4 regions of the Paenarthrobacter nitroguajacolicus genome follow, and region 4 is predicted to be linked to each of the others. Evidence: riboswitches for the same ligand, from Rfam matches in the RefSeq annotation. Region 4 holds a riboswitch; each other region holds the start of a gene.
What was found. Region 4 has a riboswitch for cyclic di-AMP ahead of KCX59_RS05695 (M23 family metallopeptidase). Riboswitches for the same ligand answer to the same signal wherever they lie in the genome.
Positions count from the first base shown of each region.

Region 1: linked by a shared signal. The riboswitch ahead of KCX59_RS02140 (NlpC/P60 family protein) and the one ahead of KCX59_RS05695 (M23 family metallopeptidase) in region 4 are both predicted to bind cyclic di-AMP.
Region 2: linked by a shared signal. The riboswitch ahead of KCX59_RS04190 (hypothetical protein) and the one ahead of KCX59_RS05695 (M23 family metallopeptidase) in region 4 are both predicted to bind cyclic di-AMP.
Region 3: linked by a shared signal. The riboswitch ahead of KCX59_RS20680 (hypothetical protein) and the one ahead of KCX59_RS05695 (M23 family metallopeptidase) in region 4 are both predicted to bind cyclic di-AMP.

Region 1 covers NZ_CP073234.1:403,428-409,244, reverse strand. Annotated here, with positions in the region: gene KCX59_RS02150 (universal stress protein) at 1-992, opposite strand, end outside; gene KCX59_RS02145 (FAD-binding protein) at 1,411-2,103, shown strand; gene KCX59_RS02140 (NlpC/P60 family protein) at 2,289-3,083, opposite strand; cyclic di-AMP (ydaO/yuaA leader) riboswitch at 3,087-3,254, opposite strand; gene KCX59_RS02135 (copper resistance CopC family protein) at 3,429-4,061, opposite strand; gene KCX59_RS02130 (NCS2 family permease) at 4,176-5,618, shown strand; gene hutG (formimidoylglutamase) at 5,775-5,817, shown strand, end outside.
Region 2 covers NZ_CP073234.1:829,182-834,998, reverse strand. Annotated here, with positions in the region: gene KCX59_RS04205 (winged helix-turn-helix domain-containing protein) at 1-82, opposite strand, end outside; gene KCX59_RS04200 (response regulator transcription factor) at 758-1,498, shown strand; gene KCX59_RS04195 (sensor histidine kinase) at 1,520-3,019, shown strand; cyclic di-AMP (ydaO/yuaA leader) riboswitch at 3,153-3,314, shown strand; gene KCX59_RS04190 (hypothetical protein) at 3,318-4,172, shown strand; gene KCX59_RS04185 (pyridoxal phosphate-dependent decarboxylase family protein) at 4,286-5,677, opposite strand; gene KCX59_RS04180 (HAD-IA family hydrolase) at 5,729-5,817, opposite strand, start outside.
Region 3 covers NZ_CP073234.1:4,390,361-4,396,177, reverse strand. Annotated here, with positions in the region: gene ald (alanine dehydrogenase) at 1-659, opposite strand, end outside; gene KCX59_RS20685 (PucR family transcriptional regulator) at 869-2,083, shown strand; gene KCX59_RS20680 (hypothetical protein) at 2,211-3,695, opposite strand; cyclic di-AMP (ydaO/yuaA leader) riboswitch at 3,698-3,844, opposite strand; gene KCX59_RS20675 (ATP-dependent DNA ligase) at 4,096-5,166, shown strand; gene KCX59_RS20670 (DUF6480 family protein) at 5,228-5,491, opposite strand; gene KCX59_RS20665 (alpha/beta fold hydrolase) at 5,643-5,817, opposite strand, start outside.
Region 4 covers NZ_CP073234.1:1,120,909-1,126,725, reverse strand. Annotated here, with positions in the region: gene KCX59_RS05705 (NlpC/P60 family protein) at 1-713, opposite strand, end outside; gene KCX59_RS05700 (C40 family peptidase) at 811-1,551, opposite strand; cyclic di-AMP (ydaO/yuaA leader) riboswitch at 1,556-1,718, opposite strand; gene KCX59_RS05695 (M23 family metallopeptidase) at 1,864-2,700, opposite strand; cyclic di-AMP (ydaO/yuaA leader) riboswitch at 2,705-2,919, opposite strand; gene KCX59_RS05690 (metal-dependent transcriptional regulator) at 3,130-3,825, opposite strand; gene serC (phosphoserine transaminase) at 4,119-5,249, shown strand; gene KCX59_RS05680 (MFS transporter) at 5,316-5,817, opposite strand, start outside.

The sequences.
Region 1 (5,817 bases), 720 kb from region 4:
CTGGGATCCTCACGGTCGGGAACAACCATCACCGGCCCCTTGGAGTGGTGCAGGACCCCGTCCGATGTAGAACCCAACAGCATCCCCGCGAAGCCGCCACGGCCCCGTGTACCCAGAACCACCAGCTCGACGCTGCGGCTGGTTTCCACCAAAACATCAACGGGGGAACCGTCCCGGAGTTCCGTTTCCATGGGCAATGAAGGGAAGTGGCTTCTGAGCCAATCAGCCCCGGCGTCCAACTGGACTTTGATATCCGCAAACAAGGCATCCCGGTCCAAGGGTGCCGGAACCCATGCCAAGGAACCGCTGTACTGCGGCACAGCACAAATCACCCGGAGTTTGGCACCCATGCGCTGTGCCTGCTCGGCAGCTTCGAGCACGGCCACACGGGCCTGCTCGGAACCGTCCACGCCTACGGCAACTACGTTTTCCACAGTACGTGGGCCTGCCTTGGCATGTTCAGCCTTGATGTGTTTGTCCTCAGTGCTTTCACCAAGGCGGTCGGCACAGTAGAGCGGGACTGTCACCGTGGGGCATTTGGCGTGGGCAGGCAAGGCGCTGCTGACCGAGCCAAGTAAACGCCCAACGAATCCACCGCGGCCCCGGCTGCCGAAAACAAGGAGGGCGGCCTCGCTGGAAAGATCCAACAGGACACCAGCGGCGTCGCCGTTCTCGACAGAAGCGTCGACGTCGATGTCATATCCGGACACCTTATCCAGGGCCTGCCGGACAATCGCATCCGCGCCCTCGCGAATCACGGAATCGTCGACTGTTGCGTAGCCGCCATCCAGCCCGGAGGCGGCGAAGATGGGCACAGAATATGCCGTAACGATATGCAAGGGAAGTTGCCGACGTTCGGCCTCCCGCGCGGCCCAAACCAAAGCACATTGACCATGCTCTGAACCGTCCACTCCCACCACGATGCCACCGGGTTCCACGGCTTGATCCTGGCCGTCCTGTGGCTCTTCACTGTGTCTGCCGTGCTGGTCCATGGGGGCCTGCCTCTCCACCTACTGCTTGATGTTCCGGCTATTCTGCCAGAGGTTCTCCGCGTCGAAGTCCCTCACTGTTTCATTGTCAATGGCCGGAGCAGGAGAAACCGGGAAATTTCTCCTCCCAAGGCCAACTATTCTCGGTCAGCAGTACCGAATCAAGGCGACATCGGGCTATGTGCATAACGGTCCGGGCTCGGTTCCCGGGCTCCCACATTGCGCTGCGGACGAACACACAAAACGCGCAGTCGCGGAGGCTATCCATGGCCGAAAAAGTTCGGTAGTGTTCGAGTCACCGAATGGCCGGCAAACGTGTTTCACAGCACACACTCCGGCCATTTATTTGCGGCCGCTTGGGGAACTCGGACGCGATCCCACGCGATGCCGTAAGGTACACACGTCAAGGAGGAACCAAGCAGTGTCACTCACGCCTGATTCCGCCACGGAACGCACCACCACCGTGGTCATCGGAGCCGGCCTGTCCGGTTTGGCAGTTGCCAGCGAGCTCAGTCGCTTCGGCGTGGGCTCCATCGTCGTAGACGGGTTCGGTGCACTGTCCACCACAGGTCCTTCTGTCCACACAGGCATGCTTCAACGCACCGAGGTGGCCGATCCTGCAGCCATGCAAGAACGCAACGAGATCCTCCGACATCTGCGGAACTACGCCGCCAACCACCAACTGGACGTTCGCAACACCACCCGCGCCGTCCGCCTTGATTTCCTGGGTTCGGACCCCTCCCGGCAAATCGGATATGGGCTGGCCGCCAGCATGACCACAGCGGGCCTCAGAACGGGACTCCATGTATCCGGCCCCCTCGAATCCACTCCACGCCAGTGGGCAGTCCACACAGCCAACGGTGTCCTCCTGGCGGACCACGTAGTAGTCACGCGCTGTGCCCAAAGCCAGTTGCGGCGCATGCTCGCCGAACTTGGGATAGCCGTTGGCCAGAACTTCGCGGCCGCCATGCGGGCGGTAGGGATGCACCTGGTGGGCGTTGGGGACCTCATCACGCCGTCTCCTAAGGAAGTGCTGCGGCAAGCCAAGGCAGTGGGCCAAGCCATCTCCTCAAAAGTTGCCCTGCCCGCAGGTCCGGGCATCGCCCTCGCCTAGGGGCACTACGCCTAGGGGCCCGCACGGGCCCCGCCGCCCACGCGGCTATAGACCCGCCGTCGAACGTTCCCCGCTGAACGTTCTTCCCCGCTGAACATTAACAAACAGAACTTAACGCCAAAGGCCGGCACCTCCAAAGACAATAGTCTTTGAAGGCACCGGCCTTTGAACTGAAGCGTGAGGCTTTATGCGCCAGCGCGTACGTAGGTCAGGGGACCCGTTGCGGTCAACCAGCTGATCGGGTGGATGCCCGTCTGGTTGCCGTTGATGCCACCGCTGATTGCCTGGCCGTTGCCGATGTAGATAGCAACGTGGCCGGACTGGACGATCATGTCACCGGGCTGGGGATCGCTAACGACCTTGCCGTAGTTCATGAACTGCATGGGACCGAGGTCGCCTACCGGGATGCCAGCGGAGCCGAGAGCCTTCTCGACCATGGCGGTGCAGTCCTGGAAGACGCCGATCTGTGCGTAAGCCGAGGCAACCATGGCTGCGTTGACGCCGCCAACGGCGGGGGCAGCAGCTACAGGAGCAGGGGCAGCCGGTGCGGCAGCCACAGGAGCAGCAACCGCAGCCTGGGCGGCGACGGGAGCTGTTGCAGCAGCAGTGGTGACGGCTGCCTTCTGGACCACAGGGGCCTCAACAACGGGAGCCGGCTTTTCGATGACCGGAGCTGCTACGGAAGCAACGGCCGGACGCTCGAAGTTGACGGTAGCCGTCGCCAGGGCGGTAACAACCTTGGTGGGTGCCTCGGAAACGGTCTCAGCGACCGTTGCGGGGCTGGAGTCGCGCTGAACCGGAGCCTCAGCTGCGTGAGCAGCAATGGAGCCGGTCAAAACGAGGCCCGAGGCTGCTGCGATAACAGCTGCCTGGCGGCCAGCGCCGGAAGCGTTGCTGGCTACTGCCTTCGAGATGGAGATGAACGGATTAGGACGTACGCTGTCCGCCTTACGACGGCCGCGAAGAATGCGTGAAGACATGAAAGAGCCTCTCCCGATGCCTGCGAGGTTAGCTGTCGGATTCGGATGGGAGTCACCCGGCCACTATCCCCCGCTGTTCAGCGGAAGCTTCGTGACTTCACCCCAAGGCACGCTCGAAAGCGGCCTAAATTGGGTTCCCCGTCTCTGCCGTAGGTTTGTCTGCGAACGGATTCCGGACTGCGGCAGAGCTAGGCAATCAGGCCGGAAGTGCCCGCTACGTGGAACAGGCACAGGTACTACCGTACGCGATGATTCCTCCGAAGTCACATTTAAGTAACGGGAAGTGGGCTTCTGGCGTGTCGCAGTGTCCGTTTCGAGATATTCGCAGGTACGTAGAAAACCGCGTTATTCCGCGGAAGTATCGCCATCAGGGCTGTTCGAAGCGGCGAGTTTCTTCCGTGCGGTAACAGCAAGGTAAATAACGAGACCCACAGCAACAACAGCCAGCCCGACAATGCTCCAAGGGAAGGGTTGGGAGGCGTCAGCGGCAGGCTCGCTGCTGCCCGTTCCCGGCGCTGCGGTACCCGCCGTCGGTACTTCGGCTGACGGCGCCGACACCGACGGCGAGACACCAACCGGGCCACTCGCCGTCGTCGCGGTTCCCGCGGCGGCCGTGAACGCGAAGGTGCCCTCAATGGGGTGGGAATCCGAGCTGACTACACGCCAAACCACGGTGTATTCACCAGCTGGAGCGCCCTCGCGAAGCTTTTGGACAGCCTGGCTGTCAATGATTTCGACCGGACCGTCCGCCCAGTTCTCACCGCCGGACGTCACGGTGACGCCGGAACCAATCGCGAGCGGGCGGTTGTTGAACGTGATGGAGACCGACGCCGGGACTTCCGCCACGCTGGCACCGTTGGCTGGCGCGGTTGACTCGGCGACGTCGTGCGCGGACGCCGGAGCCGCGGAAAACAGCAAAGCGGACGCGAAAGCAAGGGCAGCGACGACGGCGGCCAGAAGCGGGCGGATGGTACGCATGGGGCGGTTTCTCCTAGTGTTGGCTTCCTTACAGACTAGGCGAATGGTTCAAAGGGCCCACACCGGACAACATAGGATTTGAGAGCAAACTCCCCTCGATCCCCGGAGACCTTCATGCTCAAACAAGGTTCTGCAATCGACCGCTACTTCAAAATCTCCGAACGTGGATCCACGTATTCGCGGGAAATCCGTGGCGGCTTCGCGACCTTCTTCGCCATGAGCTACATCGTGGTGCTGAACCCGCTGATCCTCTCCGGACCCGACTCGAGTGGCGCGTCGCTGGGCTTCACGGCCGTGGCAGCCACCACGGCGTTCGTTGCCGGCATCTTGACCATCCTCATGGGCGCGTGGGCCAAACATCCGTTTGCCGTGGCCACAGGCTTGGGCGTCAACGCCTTCGTGGCAGTCACTGTGGCTTCCCATCCCGGATTGACTTGGCCGGACATGATGGGGCTCGTGGTGCTGTCCGGCATCACCATGCTCATCCTGGTGCTGACCGGTTTCCGAACAGCCGTGTTCAAGGCGGTTCCGGAGGCCCTGAAGACGGCAATTGTTGTGGGCATCGGCCTCTTCATCGCACTCATTGGCCTGGTCAACGCCGGTTTCGTCCGCCGCATCCCTGATGCTGCCGGCACCACCGTTCCGTTGGGCCTGGGCGTGGACGGAAAGCTCATGGGCTGGCCGACACTCGTTTTCGCAGTGGGCTTGATCCTGACCATCGCCTTGGTGGTCCGAAAGGTCCGCGGCGCCATCCTGATCGGCATCGTGGTCTCCACTGCGCTGGCCGCCATCCTCGAATTCACGCTGCACATCGGCCCAAGCTTTGACGGAACCAACGTCAACCCCCGCGGCTGGTCCCTGGTGGCCCCCACGCTCACCGAATGGGGCGCCCCGGATCTGTCCCTCATCGGCAAGGCCAACCCTTTCGGTGCTTTTGAACACCTCGGCTTCATCGCGGCGGCTTTGCTGGCCTTCGTGATCCTCCTGAGCATCTTCTTCGACGCCATGGGAACCATGGTTGGGCTGGCCAACGAGGCCGGAACCGTGGACAAAGACGGCAACATCCCCAACGTTGACCGCGTCCTTCAGGTTGATGCCCTCGGCGCAATCGTGGGCGGCGGAGCTTCCGTTTCCTCCAACCAGATCTTCGTCGAGTCCGGCGCCGGCATTGGAGAAGGCGCCCGAACCGGTCTCGCCTCGATCGTCACCGGCGTCCTCTTCCTTGTGGCCATGTTCTTCACGCCGCTCATCAACCTGGTGCCGTTCGAGGCCGTGGCTCCCGCACTGGTGGTCGTGGGCTTCATGATGGTCTCCCAGGTGGGCAAGATCGATTGGCAGGACTGGGGCGTCGGAATTCCCGCGTTCCTGACCATCGCCCTCATGCCGTTCACCTATTCAATTGCCAACGGCCTCGGCGCCGGCTTCATCTCCTACGTCCTGATCCGCACGTTCCAGGGCCGCGCCCGCGAAGTCCACCCCTTGATGTGGGCTGTGGCAGCCGCGTTCCTGCTGTTCTTCGGCATCGGAACTGTGGAGGAGTTGCTGGGCGTCAAGTAGGTCCTCGCCGAGATGGCATTTGATGACGGTGTTTGGCGCGAACATTGGCATCAAATGCCATCTCGCGGCGTCTACGGGGAGCGTGAGTCCGGGGTTTCAGACACCCCCGTGACGGAATGGCTGGTTTTGGGGTCCCATGTCCGGTGTGCTTGAAGCATGGAAACCAGCCCCTTCACCGTAGATGTCGCGCCTGCCCCCT
Region 2 (5,817 bases), 290 kb from region 4:
AGCCGGGGCGAAGCCCTGCGTTTGACGCGGCCTTGTTGGCGTTACGGACGGAGATGTGGACGTATCCAGATGCAACTGACATGGAGTGCTTACCTCAAAAGTGAATAGCCGTCATCGCGGCTTCGAATGCTGGTTGTCCCCGCAATGAGTTTGGGGATGGGCGCCCAACGCTGGGCTAGGGGGCGAATGCCTGAAACTTTTTTGGGGTGGAAAGTTAGGCTTGCATTCGACAACAGCGGTCATCATGGCCAGCGGGTGCGCTGGGCCAGGTTGCTGCGGCTGCAGGTGCTGTTGAGTTCTTGTTCACATTGGAAGTGTGCAACGTAACAAAGGCAACACGCAAGTAACAAAGCGCCGAACCGTCCACATTTTGAGACACAGAGGTCTATTGTGTCGCAAATCACAATTCAGTAGGGTCGGTAAATGAACGCCATTTCATTCGGTGTAGTCGGGAAATATTTGCCATCTACTGAATATTCTTCGGCATATCGGGGATGATGTGCATGTCCGTTTCCACTAACCCTCTATCGACGGAATCTCACGATCTGAAACACTTGTTGTCCAATCGGAGCTGATCGTCACAAGCAATTTTCAGCAGAAAATCTGCTACAAGCCGTAGAACGCGGCTGAACCCGGGCCGCCGGAAACCTTGGGCGCGGAAGCGTGTCCGCCAGCCCCCTCCTCGCTAGTCTGATCTCACAGCGTCTTCACAGGATGGGCAAAGCGTTGGCAAACAAGCAGAACGGAGAGTTATCCCATGGCCTCCTCGCACTCCATGACCAACAACCTTCCCGAGCTCTCCCATCCGGACGGCTCCCCCATCCGTGCCCTGGTGGTGGATGACGAACCCAGCCTCGCTGAGCTGATGAGCATGGGCCTGCGCATGGCAGGCTGGTCTGTTGCGATCGCCGGCGATGGTCCGGAAGCAGTAAAGCTAGCCAAGGACTTCCGCCCTGACGTACTGGTCCTGGATGTCATGCTTCCCGGATTCGACGGCGTGGAGGTCCTCAACCGCATCCGCACCTTCGCCCCGGAGGTTCCCGCCCTGTTCCTCACCGCCAAGGACGCCGTGCAAGACCGCATTGTCGGACTCGCGGCAGGCGGGGACGACTACGTCACTAAACCCTTCAGCATGGAAGAAGTCCTCCTGCGCCTCCACCGCCTGGTCCAGCGCTCGGGCGTAGCTGCCATGGACACCGCCGAGCTGGTGGTCGGCGACCTCACGCTCAACGTAGATACCCGGGAAGTAACCCGCGCCGGCCAGGATATTCCGCTCACCGCCACCCAGTTCGAGCTACTGCGCTACCTCATGGAGAACCCCAAACGAGTTGTCAGCAAAGCCCAGATCCTGGACCGTGTGTGGGATTACGACTTCGGCGGCCAGGCCAACATCGTGGAGCTCTACATCTCTTATCTGCGCAAGAAGATCGAAGCCGACCATCCCCCGATGATCCATACCATCCGGGGTGCCGGCTACGTCATCAAGCCTGCGGACTAGCCCTTGGGCACCCTCTCGCGAATGGCCAGGAAGTCCGGAGTGTCGGCCGGACAGACTCAGCTCAGTTGGCTCAATCCCTCCACCTGGCACCTGCGTACACGCTTGGTCCTGGTGGCCATGGCACTATTGATCGCCATTTGCGCTGCTGTGGGGGTGGTCAGCTACGCGTCCATGGACATGGTCTTCAACAGGCAGCTCGACAGGCAGTTGGAGCAGGCGTCCAGCCGCGCGAATGACTTCGGCAGGCCGCCGTCGAACTTTCCGTCATCCCCCGGCAGGCCGGATCCTTTGGAGGCGCGCGGGCAGGCGGCAGGCACGCTCAACGCGAGGATCGACGGCTCCACCGTGCGAAGCTCGGGTTTGATCGACGCCCAAGGTCACCGCGTCTCGCTCTCAGCAGACGATGAGCAGGTCCTGGTGTCGCTTCCCACGGACAACCAACCCGTGGACCGATCGCTGTCCAACGGCGATTACCGGCTTGTGGCAGTCGAAACCACTTATGGCGACGTGATTGTGACGGGCCTGCCGCTGGAGGACAAGCAGAGCGCAGAAGCCTCGCTGGTGTGGACCATGGTGCTGGTCTCGCTGGCTGGGCTGGTGGTGATCGGGCTCGTGGGAACGGTCATCATCCGCCGGACCATGCGTCCTCTTGAGCAGCTCTCCGAGGTGGCCACGAAGGTTTCGCGCCTGCCTCTCGACGCCGGCGAGGTGGCACTTGCGGTGCGCGTACCGCCGTCGGCATCCCACCCCGGAACGGAAGTGGGCAGCGTCGGCTATGCCTTGAACCAGATGCTGAACAACGTTTCGAGCGCGCTGGAAGCACGGCAGGAAAGCGAAACCAAGGTGCGCCAGTTCGTGGCCGATGCCTCGCACGAACTGCGGACTCCCCTGACCGCCATCCGGGGCTACACCGAGCTACTAAGGATGACGGAGAACTTCACCGAGGATGGCCGGAAGTCGCTGGCGCGTGTCCAAAGCCAGTCCGAACGCATGACCACCTTGGTGGAGGACCTTCTTCTACTGGCGCGGTTGGACGAGGGACAGCCTGTCAAAGTTGAGGACGTGGACCTGACACAGCTCGTGATCGAAACGGTCAGTGACGAGAAAGTCATGGCGTCGGATCACATCTGGCAGCTCCAGCTCCCTGATGAGCCCATCACTGTGCGCGGCGATGCCACCCAACTTCATCAGGTGCTGGGCAATTTGTTGTCCAATGCCCGCAAACACACGGATCCAGGTACTACCGTGGTCACAGGCGTCATGCTCTCCGCCGATGGCAGTGCCGTGGTGACAGTGACGGATAACGGCCCCGGAATTCCGAAAGACTTCCAAGGCAGGATCTTCTCCCGGTTTGCCCGCGCTGATGCCGCAAGATCGGGCTCTGAGGGCACCTCCGGACTCGGCTTGTCCATTGTGGAGGCCATCGTTTCAGCGCATGGCGGTAGCGTGGAAGTGACCTCGCGGCCGGGTCGCACGGAATTCACCCTCCGACTCCCTACCGTGAACACCGAAGGCCTATAACGAATCGGGCAAGGCGACTCACCGGCGTCGTGATCTCTGTTACCTAAATGTGACTTCTGTGGAATCCTCCTGTACCGTCGAAAGGGTGGGTCGTCCCTAGCAGGCCCACATCCGGGATGCGCCGAGCTCTGCCACTTCCCGGAGTCCGTTCTTTCTCCGAGGCAGAGACGGGGGACCCAGAGTCTCCGGGCCCAGGCCTTTTTGGCCGGCCCTTGGGGTGAAGCCGCAGCATGATGCGCGGCCGGATGACCTCATCCGAACCCGACAGCTAACTCCGCAGGCGCTGAGAGGTAATCACATGTCTGAATTTAACGATCAGACGCGCCCTTCCGCGCGTCGCCGCGACGAACACAACGCACCGCACACCAAGTCGCAGTCTGTCCTCAAGAACGCAGCCCGCCAGGGTAAGTCCGGCCACCGCATGTCCGTCGTAGCCGGTGTCGTGGCAGCTGCACTGGGCGTTGCATCGCTCGGAACCGCCGCAAACGCCGCACTGACCCTCCCCGAGGCCAGCCGCGTAGCCGGAACCCAGTCCAGTGCGCAGGTCAACACGAACAAGTCGGCCGAGATCTCCGCTTCCCTGGATGCTGCCGCCGAAAAGGGCGCAGCCGACAGGGCCGCCGCGGAAAAGGCAGCTGCTGACAAGGCTGCCGCCGAGAAGGCTGCCGCTGACCAGGCCGCAGCCGCGCAGGCCGCCGCCGAAAAGGCTGCCGCAGACCAAGCTGCCGCCCAAGCCGCCGCTGAGAAGGCTGCTGCTGACGCTGCTGCCAAGCAAGCCGCCGACGCCGCTGCTGCCGCCGCCGCCGCGGAAGCCGCAGCTGCTGCTGCCGCCCCCAAGGCCGTGGACGACCCCGCTGCTGCCAAGGCGTACGCACTGAGCATGCTTGGCAACTACGGCTGGGGCCCGGGCGAAATGACTGCCCTGAACACGCTGTGGGAGAAGGAATCGAACTGGAAGACCACGGCGATGAACGCTTCCAGCGGCGCCTACGGCATCGTCCAGTCCCTGCCTGCTTCCAAGATGGCTACCGTTGGTCCTGACTGGGAAACCAACTACCAGACCCAAATCAAGTGGGGCCTGAACTACATCAAGGAGCGCTACGGATCCCCGTCCGCCGCTCTGGGCTTCCACTTGGCCAACAACTGGTACTAAGCCAGACTGCTTGATTGCCGCGCCCGTTGCCGCCGTTCGCACCAGTACCCACTGGAGCGGATGGCGGGAACGGGCGCGGCTTTGCCGTTTCACAGGTGCGTGGCCGTAGAACGCTATGCCTCCGGTTCGGCCTTCACCGCTCCCCGCACGGCTGCGACGGACGCGGCGACATCCCCGGCGTCCGTAGTCCAATTGCTCACCGAAATCCGTAAGATCTCGCGGCCACGCCACGACGAACCGGACATCCAGACCGCGCCTTCGGCCATGAGCCGCTGGGTGATCCGGTGCGTACGGTCATCGCTTCCGAAACACACCGAGACCTGCGTGAACACGACGTCGTTGAGCACCTCCACGCCAGGGATCGAGGACAGTCCTTCAGCCAAAGCACGGGCATTTGCTGCCAGGCGCTCAACCATGGAAATCACGCCGTCCCGGCCCAGCTGCCTGAGTGCAGCCCAGACCGGGATGCCCCGGGCGCGGCGGGACATCTCCGGAACTTTCTCGAAAGGATCCCCAGGCCCGGCATCAGTGGCAATGAGGTAACTCGTGTGAACGCTGAAGGCACGCCTCAGGGCTTCCGGGCGTGCCACTATTGCCAAGCCACAGTCGTAAGGGACATTCAGGGTCTTATGGGCATCCGTTGCCCACGAATCTGCGTCTTCCACACCCGCCAGTCGGCCTCGCAGCCTCGGGCTCACAGCGGCCCACAAACCAAAGGCACCATCAACGTGCACCCACGCGCCGCGATCGTGTGCCACAGCTATGGCTTCCTCCATGGGATCAAATGCCCCGGAGTGGAGGTTGCCGGCTTGCAGGCAGACCAACGATGGCCCCGGTTGCTGATCCATGGCATCAGCAAGGGCGTCGGGGAAGATCCGGCCCTCGTCGTCGGCGTCTACCGGAACACAGGCGCCCAAACCGAGGTATCGCAATGCCAGATCCACTGCGGCATGCCGTTCCCGGCCGGCAAAGGTTGTGATGCGCGGTGCGCCGCTGAGACCGAGCGCTTCGAGGTCCCATCCGGCCTCGTCCATCAGGTATTGGCGGCCCGCTGCCAACCCCACGAAGTTAGCGGTTGTGGCACCCGTGGTGAATCCGACGTCGGCAGTCGCGGGCAGGTGCAGGAGGTCCAAAAGCCAGGCGGCGGCCGATTCCTCGATGGCAGCGGCGGCGGGAGTGGCGAACCGGAGCCCGGTGTTTTGGTCCCAGGCAGAGACGAGCCAATCAGCGGCCATGGCGGCGGGCAAAGTTCCGCCCATGACCCACCCAAAAAACCGTCCGGACTGGATCGCCATCAAGCCGGGCTCAGCCAGCGCGGCCAGCTCGTCCACTACCTCCGCGGCATCGGTTGCTCCGTCGGGGAGACGCGGCAGGATGCTCTTGGCCACCTGGTCGGCGTCGGATGAAGGGCGGACAGAACGGGTGGGAACCGACGCAAGCCACTCACCGGCGTGGACCATGGCCCGCTCCAATGCAGCACCGTACGCCTCCGGCATCGCAGACATGCGCACAGCCTACGCCCGGTTCACCGCTTGGAACAGACCGCGCAGAAAGGGCTAAAGGGTCAGCGTCAGGAGGTGGCCGCCGTCGTCGTCCTTCACTGCGGTGACGGTGACCGCCGAGTAGTCCGGGATCCGCCACATGC
Region 3 (5,817 bases), 1.4 Mb from region 4:
TTGGAGGCAACGGTCTTCAGGCGGCCCTGGTAGAGGGCGTCCAGTTCGCGCAGCCGGTTGATGTTGATGTCCATGATGGTGACATCAGCACCGAGGCCCAGCGCCATGGCGGCAGCGTTGGTTCCCGCAACGCCTGCGCCAAGGACAACAACCTTTGCCGGGCGCACGCCCGGTACCCCGCCGAGGAGGACGCCCTTGCCGCCGGCCGGAGCCATCAGCGAGGAAGCGCCAACCACGACGGACAGGCGGCCTGCGACCTCGGACATTGGGGCGAGCAGCGGAAGGTTGCGGCCTTCCTGAACGGTTTCGTAAGCGATGGCCGTGACGCCGGAGTTGATGAGCTCGGCGGTGAGCTCGGGCTCTGCGGCGAGGTGGAGGTAGGTGAAGAGGATGAGGCCCTTGCGGAAGCGGTGGTACTCGGCCGCGATGGGTTCCTTGACCTTCATGACCATGTCCGCGCGGGCCCAGACGTCATCTGCTTCGTTGACGATTTCGGCGCCGGCGATCGAGTATTCCTCGTCGGTGATGCCCGAGCCGAGGCCTGCGCCGCGTTCAACCAGAACGGTGTGTCCGTGGGTGCGGAACTCGTGGACACCGGCTGCCGTGATGGCTACGCGGAACTCGTTGTTCTTGATTTCTTTGGGGACACCGATGATCATGTGTGGGCTCCATCGTTAGCGGCCTCTTCGGCCGAAAAATGTGTTGCGGGCTGTGATTCCAGAATAGATCCGGCTGTGAGGCAGGCGACATGGACCCGGGGCCGCCCTCATGCGGAAAGTCCGGAAATCCAGGGATCTTTTGCCAGCCAGCTCGACATTTGTCGAGCACTGGAGCGTCAAGTGTCGCCTGCTGTTGGTACGCTTTACAGATGCTGCAGGACGTGGAACAGATCGTTGAACGCGTTGCCTTGAAGCTGGGCCGCGGACTGTCCCTGGAAGATCTCGACGGCGTTCTTCTCGCCTATAGCTCCAACCAGTCCCACGCCGACCGCGTTCGCGTGAACTTCCTCCTCAGCAAGCGGGTCCCCGGCGACGTCAGCGCCTGGCAACTCGCTCATGGCATCGCCACGGCGGTGCGACCCGTCGTCGTTCCTGCCAACGACGAACTCGGCATGCTGGGCCGCGTCTGCGTGCCACTTTTGGTCCGCGGTTTCCGTGTGGGGTACTTGTGGGTGCAGCTGGACCTTGAAGAGCAGAGTGCGACGGCGATACTCGCCGAACTGCCCGGCGTGCGGGACGAGCTGGACCTGTTGGCGGGCTTGCTCCTTGATTCCAATACGGCCGAATCGGAGTTCCGGCGAAGGCGTGAACAGGAGTTTCTGTCAGCCTGCGGGGGCGAATCGAACGCTGTGGCCGCCGTCGCGGGTTGGAAGGAAATCCAGGGGCGCGGTCCGTGGCAGTTGGTCACCATACTCGACCCGGATGGTGCGAGGTCCGACGTCGATCCTATTGCCGCTACCCTGACGCATCGATCAGCGGCGCTGCAGTCCACTATCGGCGTCAACGCCGCCTTGTTCAGCGCCGGAACGGAGACGCATTCGGTGGTCCTGTTCCGCGAGTCGGGCGGCCGGGCAGACCATGCCCAGGTGCTGGTGCATTATCAACTGGAGCTTGCGAAGCGCGCTGGCCGCAAGGTGGACAGGGTGATCCTGGGCATCAGTGAACCCTTCCAAGTCATCCGGCAGCTATCGGACGCTTACCGTCAATCGAAGGTTGCTGCGCAGGCGGCCGCCGTGGACCTCCCGCTAGGTGAGCTCGTGGACAGCCGGACCGTTGGTGTCTATCAACTTTTCGATCGTCTGGTGGCACCCGGAGGCTGGGATGACACAGGATCGGTGCATTTTCAGGCCCTTGAGGACCAGGACAAAAACGGCGAACTCCTGCCTGTCCTGGAACTGCTCTATGACAATGACGGCTCGGTGCAGGACGTCGCCGCCAAACTTCACCTCCACCGGAGCAGCATCTACAACCGGCTCGGCCGGATCCGCCAACTCATCGGTGCTGATCCGTTGAGTGGCGCGATCCGGCTCGAGTTACATGCGGCCTTGAAGGCGCGGCGCTGGGCCGGGCGGCCGCGGATCTGAGCCTACGAGCGCCGCAAACGCTGGCAGCTCCAACGTCCCATCCGGCGACGGAAAGCGGCAGTCCTGCTGCTGCTGCAGTACCGGCTATGCCACCCCGCGTGAGTGGAGGTACGGGGCAGGCGGGTGCTCAACCGAGGACCTTCTGGGCTGCGTCCAGGATGTCTTGAAGCGCAGATTCGCTGGGCTGGGGAGCCGAGGCGGCCTGCGGCTTGCTCGGCCGGGGCTTGGACGTCGGGGTTGCAGTTTCCGTTGGTGTGGGCGTCGGCGTCGGCGTTGGTGTGACCGTCGGGGTCGGTGAGGTTGTGGGCGTCGGAGTCGTGGGCGGTGTGGTGACCGTGTCCGACGGCACCTCGCTCGGCGCGGGAGCTGGCTGGGTGGGGGCTGGGCTTGTCACCCCAGGGACGGCCGGGACTGAGGAGGGGACAGCCGATGGAACCCAAACCGGGTTGGCAAGGGACACCTTCGGGGTCGGAGCCGGCGACGACGACCCGGCCGTGGGTGCCTCGGCTAATGTCGCGGGCTGGCCGGCTTCCGAGGACGCTGTGGCAAGTGACGAGGCTGATGGCGACGACGCTGATGGTGCGGAAGCCGTGGAATACGAGGCACTGGGTGCAGGGGCTGCGGAGCCCGAATTCCTGTCGGCACCGCTGGCTTCATGCGCAGGAGTTTCCTGACCGAAGAACGGAAGCTCAAGGGCTTGCCCGAGCGTCCCGGCCGTCAGTACTAGTCCAAGCGCGCCCGCAACCACGGCCATGCGCTGGCTCATGTGCTTCACCGACGCTGCTTTCCGAAGGGCGGCGTGGGGTTCGCGGCCGAAGGAAGAGGTGGACCCCACGCTGGACCTGGCCCCGGAGGGTGCCGCAGCGGGTGCGGCAGCCTGCCGGCGAACATCCTTGCGGCTTGCCAGTGCTGCCGACGCCGTTGCCGCGGCAGCAAGCTGCGCCTGAGACTTACCCCGAGGTGACTCGGTTTGCAGGGACTCGGTGCGGGGCGAGTCGTTGCTCGGTGACTCGGCGGCTTCGGGGGTGCTCGTGGATGCTTCGCGGGAAGGCACTACCGGAATGGCCGTCGTGGCAGGTTCCGGCGTTGAAGCCTGCACCACTGGAATTGCTGCGGTTGCGGGCTCCTGGGCGCTCAGCTCCTGAGGATCCGGCTCCACACCAGCAGGAGGCGCAATGGCAGGGGGCGCACTTGCCGGGGCCACAATGGGGATCGCCGCGGTAGGGGGTCCCGGTGTGGTCGACCTCCGAGCCGCTGGCTGAACAGTAGGTATCGCGGCAGTCATGGGTTCCGCCTGCTCGGACGGTTCGGGCGACGGCTGTGGGGCCGAGGCCTCAGGCGCAATCACGGCAAGGGCTGCACGCTCCCGCTCGGCTGCACGAATTTCCGCACGAGTGGCAGGCGCCGCCGTGGTGGGCATGGCCGCGGTGGCGGGTTCCGGCGTCGTGCCTGTGATAACCGTGCCTGTAACAGCAGCTTCAGTGTTAGTCGCGCCAGTGTCATCTGGGTTTCCGGTGGGGAATCCGCTGGCTTGGGCCCGACGGCGTCCGGTTGGCTTGGTGCGCTCGCCTTCAGTGTGGGCGCGGCGCGGCTGATCCATGGTTGGGGACATGGTGGTTGCCTCTCAACGCCTTCGAGGTTAGCTGTCGGGTTCGGACGAGGCCGTCCGGCCGCCTAAGCGGCTTCACCCCGAGGACTTGGATACCAAGCCCGGGAACTGTGGGTCCCCCGCCTCTGCCGCGGGTCTGGCGGATCCCGGATTGCGGCAGAGCTCGGCGTCAATCCGGAAGCGGCCCAGCGGACATACGGGTCGCTCTACGACGGTACATGAGCCGGAAAGTAAAGTCACATTAATGTAACGGGCGGTAGGGCCTGCCCAACCGAGGGGTTTCTATGACTTAGGCTTCGGTGCCGGTGAGGGAGTCGGCAACTCATGCTGGATCCTCTGGATCGAGCGAGATATCCATGGCCTAACACTAGCTTCGCGGTGCACCGGCAGGTAGACATTGTCTATGGACCTGCCTGTGATGCCACCCGTCTCGCCCATGCTCGCCAAATCCGTTCCGACCATCCCGGATGTTGGGCACTACGAACCCAAGTGGGACGGATTCCGGACCATCGTCTTCAAGGATGGCGACGAGATCATCCTGGGCAGCCGCAACGAGAAGCCAATGACCCGCTACTTCCCCGAAGTGGTGGAGGCTCTCAGGAAGAACCTGCCGGACAAATGCGTGATCGACGGCGAGATCGTGCTGATCGAGGGCAAGAGGCTCGAATTCGAGGTACTCCAGCAAAGGATCCATCCCGCCGACAGCCGCGTGAGGATGCTCGCCGAGAAGACTCCGGCTTCCATGATTGCGTTCGACATCCTGGCGCTGGGCGACGAGAACCTCATGGACAAGCCGTTCTCCGAGCGCCGCGCCATCTTGGAGCGTGCGCTCGCCAAGGCCGAGCCGCCTGTCTATGTGACCCCCGCAGTGACGGATCTCGAGCGGGCGCAGGAATGGTTCGTGCAATTGGAAGGCGCGGGACTGGACGGGGTGCTGTCCAAGCCGTTGACCGGGGCCTATCAACCCAACAAGCGCGTGATGTTCAAAACCAAACACGAGCGCACGGCGGATTGTGTGGTGGCCGGATTCCGCTGGCACAAGACCGCGAAGGTTGTTGGCTCGATGCTGCTCGGCCTTCACGATGACACTGGCCGCCTGCATCACGTGGGAGTGGTGGCATCGTTCCCCATGGCCCGGAGGGAGGCCCTGGTGGCCGAGCTTGAGCCGTATCAAGTCGAACTCAGCGAGCATCCCTGGGGTGAGTGGGCCAACCAGGACGAAGCTGCCGGGGGTTCACGCATGCCCGGCGCGCAAAGCCGGTGGAGCGGGGGCAAGGATTTCTCGTTCGTGCCCCTGCGCCCCGAACTCGTGATCGAAGTGAAGTACGACTACATGGAAGGCGATAGGTTCCGGCACACCACGCAGTTCCGTAGGTGGCGGCCGGACAGGACCCCCGAGAGCTGCACGTACTCGCAACTGGAGGAGCCCGCTGAATACGATCTCGGGGAGATCCTGCAGCTGCCGAACAGCTAGGACGTTGCCAACCCGCTGCTATGTCGCTGGGTACCAACGGAGCCGCGGGTTGGCGACTGTGTTACTCCTCGTGGCCTTGATCGCTGCTCATGCTGCCCTCGGCCGGCGGGGTTTCTCCGGGAGGGACTCCGCCGCCCGGCTCCAGGCCAGTGACGTTGCCGTCGAGGGGATCGGGGTTGGCGGATGCGGCGGGGTCCTCGTCCTCATCCTGGCGCATGTCGGGATCCTCGTGGATGCTGTCGGCATCGGACGTAGTGTCGTACGGTCCCGTAGCGCCGGTGGCGCCGAAGCCCTGGGTTTCCTCATTCGAGTCTTTGTCGGTCACGATCAGCCCTTTCGTAAGCAAACTTACTAATGTGCATGCTCCGCCAGCCTAACCGGGACCGGCTAACCCAACAAGATGAGCCAACAAACCGAGCCCGCAACCCAACCCAACAAGGGACCCCAACTCAGGGGCCGGCGTCGTGCCTCAGTGCTCAACGGTGGGCCGTCGTGGCGGTGACAAAGCTCCGGATGGCATCCGCCACAGCCTTGGGGCGCATGTGCTGCGCCACGTGCCCGACCCCCGGAATCTCCACCAAACGCCCCTGCGCGACTGCCCTTGATAGCCGCAGCGCCCAGTCCGGTCCTGCCACATGGTCGCGGCTGCCC
Region 4 (5,817 bases):
ACTGCTTGGCCGTTGCCGACGTAGACAGCGATGTGGGCCTGTCCGGCCAAACCGCCGTTGGCGTAGTAGGCGAGGTCGCCAGGCTGGGCTTCAGCTGCACTCACGGTGCGGCCAAGGGAGAGGTAGCCAGCGGGCCAGTCGTGGAAGTTGATACCCACGGCGGCCAAGGAGTTGGTCACAAGCATGGTGCAGTCCTGGGTGACGCCGAGCTGGGCGTAAGCTGCAGCAGCGATAGCGGCACCGAGGCCGCTGGATGCGGCGGGAGCTGCCGGAGCGGGGGTCGCGTTGCTGACGGCAACGGTTGCGTTGACTGCCGGAGCTGCGTTGGCGGTAACCGCGGTTGCCTCGTTGTTTTCGACCTTGGCTTCAACCTTGGCCGGAGCTTCCTCGACCACCACGGGAGCCGGGGCTTCCACCGTTGTGACCACGGGGCGCTCGTAGGAGATGGCCACAGTGGAGTCCGCGGCGATGGTGGCCTGGACTACCGACTGCACGTCAAGAGTGGACGTGGACGTCGATTCGCGATCCACGTTGGTATCGGCAGCGTTGGCTGCGATGCCACTGGTCAGGACCAGGCCTGAAGCTGCGGCAATAACTGCTGCCTGGCGGCCAACGCCACCGGCGTTGTTGCTGACGGCCTTGGCGATGACGGCAAGCGAGCTGGTCTTGGGGGCCTCAGCGCGGTGCCGTGCAACCTTGTTTGCACTGGTCATGATTTTCTCTTTTCGTATCCGCATGCAGTTGGGGTGCACGCGGGTAGTGGGTTGGCCAGCATGTGGGGAATGCCGGCCGACCCCGAACCGGATTTTTCTAGCGGAGGGTGTAGAACGAGGAGGTGCCGGTGGACGCTACGGAGTGCAGCAGCGTTCCCTGGCCGGGGTTCAAAGCGCTGATCATCATGCCGTTGCCGACGTAGATGCCTACGTGGGCTCCGCCGTTCTGCATGACGAGGTCGCCGGGAGCAGGAGTGCTGGTGGGCGTCATGGCCGTCCAGGCGTTGACGCGGGGGATGCTGATTCCGGCCTGTGCGTAGACCCACTGGGTGAAGCCGGAGCAATCCCAACCGTTGGGTGTGGTTCCGCCCCAAACGTAGGGAGAGCCGATGCCGGTGTAGGCAATGGCGGCGAGACCGGAGGCAGCTGCACTGGAGGCCGAATCCTTGGCCTCGGAAGACTTTGCTGTAACTGCTTCCGCTGTTTCTTCGCTGGTGGCCGCTGCGCGCTCGGCAACCTGCGCTGCGCGCTGTACCTTGGGGGCTTCCAGGGTGGCCACGGTGGGGCTCTCGAAGGAAACGGTGGCTGTCGGTTCTGCGGTAATCACCGCGGTAGCAACCAGCTGTTGGGTGCTGGAGGCCTCCGACTTGGAAACGTCGGTGTCTGTTGCTTGTGCCGGCAAGCCGACGGTGAGGACGAGGCCTGAGGCTGCTGCAAGGACGGCGGCCTGACGGCCCACGGTTCCTGCGTTGGAGGAAACAGCCTTGGAAAGAGTGTTCAACGGGTTCGTGCGAACCGTTTGGGCGCGATGGCGCGCAGGGGTAGTGCGTGATGACACGTAGGTAGCCTCTCCCAATGCCTGCGAGGTGAGCTGTCGGATTCGGATGGGAGTCATCCGGCCGCGCTGCTTCCAAGGAAGCTTTTGCGACTTAACCCCAAGGCCTTCTTTCGAAGGCCAGAAGTGGTTCCCCCGCCCCTGCCAGACGATTTATGCGAACGGACCTTGAGAGGTGGCAGAGCTAGGCAATCCACTCAAGTGCACCGGCCCCCTAAAAAGCCGATGCGCTCTGTACGCTACAACACTTGAAAGCGAATGTCACATTCAGGTCACGGGGCGTCCCGCTAATGCGAGAGGCAACCATCAACTGGCTTAGAGCCAGCCCATGGGGTCTACAACTTCACCGTTGACCTGGACCTCGAAGTGGAGGTGGCAGCCGGTGGAAGCGCCCGTGGTGCCGCTCAGGGCGACGGTGTCGCCGCGGTTTACGGTCTGGCCTACCTGGACGGTGAAGGACGACAGGTGGTTGTACGTGGTCTCGAGGCCATTGCCGTGGTCAACGACCACGCGGTTGCCTCCGCCGTACTCGTGCCATCCGGCGAACGTAACCTTGCCGGTGGCCGCTGCGTGCACAGCCGTGCCGCACTGGGCAACGAAGTCCTGGCCACGGTGGAAGTCACCTGCGCCACCCGTGAGGGGGCTGATGCGGTAACCAAAAGGGGATGCCGTGGTGAGCGTGTCCAGGGGGCTGGCCATGCTGCCAACGGACGAGGCCCGCTGGATGCTCTCAGTCGACTGGGCGCTGAGCAGCTGCTTCAGCTTCCCATCGGGGTCGGCAGAAGTGGCGACGGCGGCGCGGCTGAAGTCGATCTTGGCTGACGCGGCGGCGGAAACCTCGGGCTGGCTGCCAGTGGGGGCGGCGACGGCGAGGGCAGACTCAGTCTGGCCTGATTCCGAAGTGGCCATGACGGGACTCGTGGCCGGCAGACCGACAGTCAGGGCAAGTCCGGTGGCGGCAAGCGCAACACCGGCCTTCTGCCCGACGCCGCTGGCAGCGGCGAAGTCGGCAACCTGGCGCAGCGGGCTCTTACGGCGGCGCACCTGACGCTCGGTGTCGCGAGGCCGGATCTCCGTTACGACGGTGGCTGGCCGCAGCTCAGCAGCGGGGCCGGACGCGCGGCGGCGACCCCTGACGTTCTGCGATGTCAAACTCTGTTCCTCTCTCAAAAGCCTGCGAAGTTAGCTGTCGGATTCGGGTCAGAGAGTACAAAGACCCGGTCCGCACGAGGCGCTCACGGCACACAGGTATCCCAAGAGGGACTTGCATACGTGGGCACTTCTGCTGCGGACTTCACCCCAAGGCTGCTTCTTTAGACAGCCGCTTGTGGTTCCCCCGCCTCTGCCAGTGGTGGGTGGCACACCTGATCCGCTGGCAGAGCTCGGCTCCGGATCAGGTAACGCTTTGGTATCAGCGCTAGTAGATAACTATAGGGGATTAAGGCTCTTGGTAATAAATTCGTTATCAACAGGAGCGGGGCAAGCGAAGGAGGCCCTTATCATCAATTTCGAAAAACCGCAGGTCACACGCGCGCCGAACGCACAAAAGTGAGGTTTGACACTGTGCTGGCCCGGTGCCGGTCAGCTGAGGGAGACGAAGACGTGCGCAGCAACTTCAGGAGGTAGCTCCAAGGCGCCCTCGATACCCGGGACGCGGACCGAGATGTACTCACCGACGCGCTCCAGCGACACTGTTGCGCCTGGACGGATTCCGCCCTCATCCAACTGGGTGAGAAGTTCCGGCTCGACTTGGATGGGCTCCGCAAGGCGGCTGACCACAACGCGGGAATCAGTGGCGTAGCCGTCCATGGCCTGCAGCAGATTGACATCCAGCCGGGGGAAGGGCTGGCTGGCGAGGCCACCAAGCGCCTCAAGCCCCGGGATGGGGTTGCCATAGGGAGACTCTGTGGGATGCTCCAGGAGCTCGTAAAGCCGGCGCTCCACGCGCTCACTCATGACATGCTCCCAGCGACACGCTTCATCGTGTACATAGGCCCAGTCCAAGCCAATAACGTCGGCCAACAGGCGCTCCGCAAGGCGGTGCTTGCGCATGACCTCTGTGGCGCGTTTCCGGCCCACTTCAGTGAGCTCCAGGTGGCGGTCGTTGGACACAATCACCAGGCCGTCGCGCTCCATGCGTCCGATGGTCTGGGAAACAGTGGGTCCGGAGTGGCGCAATCGCTCGGCAATGCGGGCCCGGAGTGCCACTATGTTTTCTTCTTCAAGCTCCAAAATGGTCCGAAGATACATCTCAGTGGTATCGATCAGATCCGTCATCCAGCTCAGCTCTCCTCGAACGCAGTTCCTTGCGTAATCTCCACCGTACCGCGTCCCCAGCAAGGGCGGACGGTGTGCACCGCCGCCCCATGAACGCCAACCACCAGCCTAGCTTATTTGGAATTACTCTGGATAATTCCGGTCGCATCCGATTCGTTTGCATTCCACGTGGCGGACTATGACGGCTGCAGGTTCCTGCGCCCGGGCCGTGTCAGGCAGAATTGGGGTGTCGAAGGGGCAGTTGATGCCCCATGCCACCTCCCATCTCTAGCCGACACCCATTGGAGCCCTACGTGAGCGACAACAGCATCACCATTCCCGCCGACCTGCTGCCCAAGGATGGACGCTTCGGCGCTGGACCGTCCAAGGTTCGCCCGGAACAGATCGAAGCGTTGTCTGCCGCGTCGACCACCATCCTCGGCACCTCCCACCGTCAGGCTCCGGTCAAGAACCTTGTGGGTTCGGTCCGCGAAGGACTCAGCCAGTTCTTCCGCGCACCTGAAGGCTACGAGGTTGTCCTCGGCGTTGGCGGCTCCACGGCGTTCTGGGACGTGGCTGCGTTTGGCCTGGTCGAGAAGAAGGCCCAGCACCTCTCATTCGGCGAGTTCGGCTCAAAGTTCGCTGCAGCTACCAACAAGGCACCGTTCCTTGACGCTTCGTCCATCATCAAGGCTGAACCCGGCACCCGCCCCGTGGCAGCGGCCGAAGCCGGCGTGGACGTCTACGCTTGGCCCCAGAATGAAACGTCAACCGGCGTGGCCGCTCCCGTAAAGCGCGTGCAGGGTGCCGACGAAGGCTCGCTGGTCCTCGTGGACGCCACCTCAGCGGCCGGCGGACTGGACGTTGACGTCGCCGAGTCGGACGTCTACTACTTCGCCCCGCAAAAGAACTTCGCCTCCGACGGTGGCCTCTGGCTGGGCCTCTTCTCCCCCGCCGCCCTGGAACGTGCGGCACGGGTCAAGGCCAGCGGCCGCTGGATCCCGGACTTCCTGGACCTGCAGACCGCCATTGACAACTCCAAGCTGAACCAGACCTACAACACGCCTTCGCTCTCCACCTTGGTGACCTTGGACGCGCAGGTGCAGTGGCTCAACAGCAACGGTGGCTTGGACTTTGCCAGCAAGCGCACGGCAGACTCCGCCAACCGTATTTATTCCTGGGCGGAGGCCTCGGAGTACGCAACGCCCTTCGTCACCAACGCCGAAGACCGCTCCAATGTCATCGCCACCATTGACTTCGATGACTCCATTGACGCCGCAGCCATTGCCAAGGTCCTGCGCGCAAACGGCGTCGTGGACACCGAGCCGTACCGTAAGCTCGGCCGCAACCAGCTGCGCATTGCCACGTTTGTGGCCATTGAGCCGGACGACATTTCCGCGCTGCTCGCGAGCATCGATTACGTCGTGGGCGAGCTGAAGAAGTAGCACCACGGGCCTCGGTCGGCGTCGTGCGGGTAGCTCCCGGGCGGCGCCGCCGCCGTTTAAGGCGCGTTACGCGCCCTGCCGGCCTGCGCCGTCGTCGTCCGCCTCCGGACGGGAAAGCAGCGACTCCACCCGAAAGTGCTTCAGTCCGCGGGCCCGGCGGTCGAAGCGGAGCCGCAGCTGTTTCGCGCAGATAATCCACAGCAAACCCACGACGGCGGTGCTGACGCCGGCAACCGCTGCAACGCCGACCGCCCATCGAGGGCCACCGACGTTGGCCACCAAGCCCACCAACGGTGCACCGATGGGAGTGCCGCCCATGAAAATGGCCATATAGAGGGACATGACCCGCCCTCGCATGACAGCCTCGGTGGTGGATTGCACGTAGCCGTTGGCGCTGGTGATCAAGGTCAGGGCGAACAGGCCACAGGGAACCAAAGCGAGCCCGAAGAGCACAGCGTTGGGTGCCAGGGCGGCCAAGGCGCTGGCAACGCCGAATCCGCCGGCCGCCCCGAAGATCAACCTGAGACGCGGCCTTCCGCGTCGGGCAGCCAGCAGTGCACCGGTCACC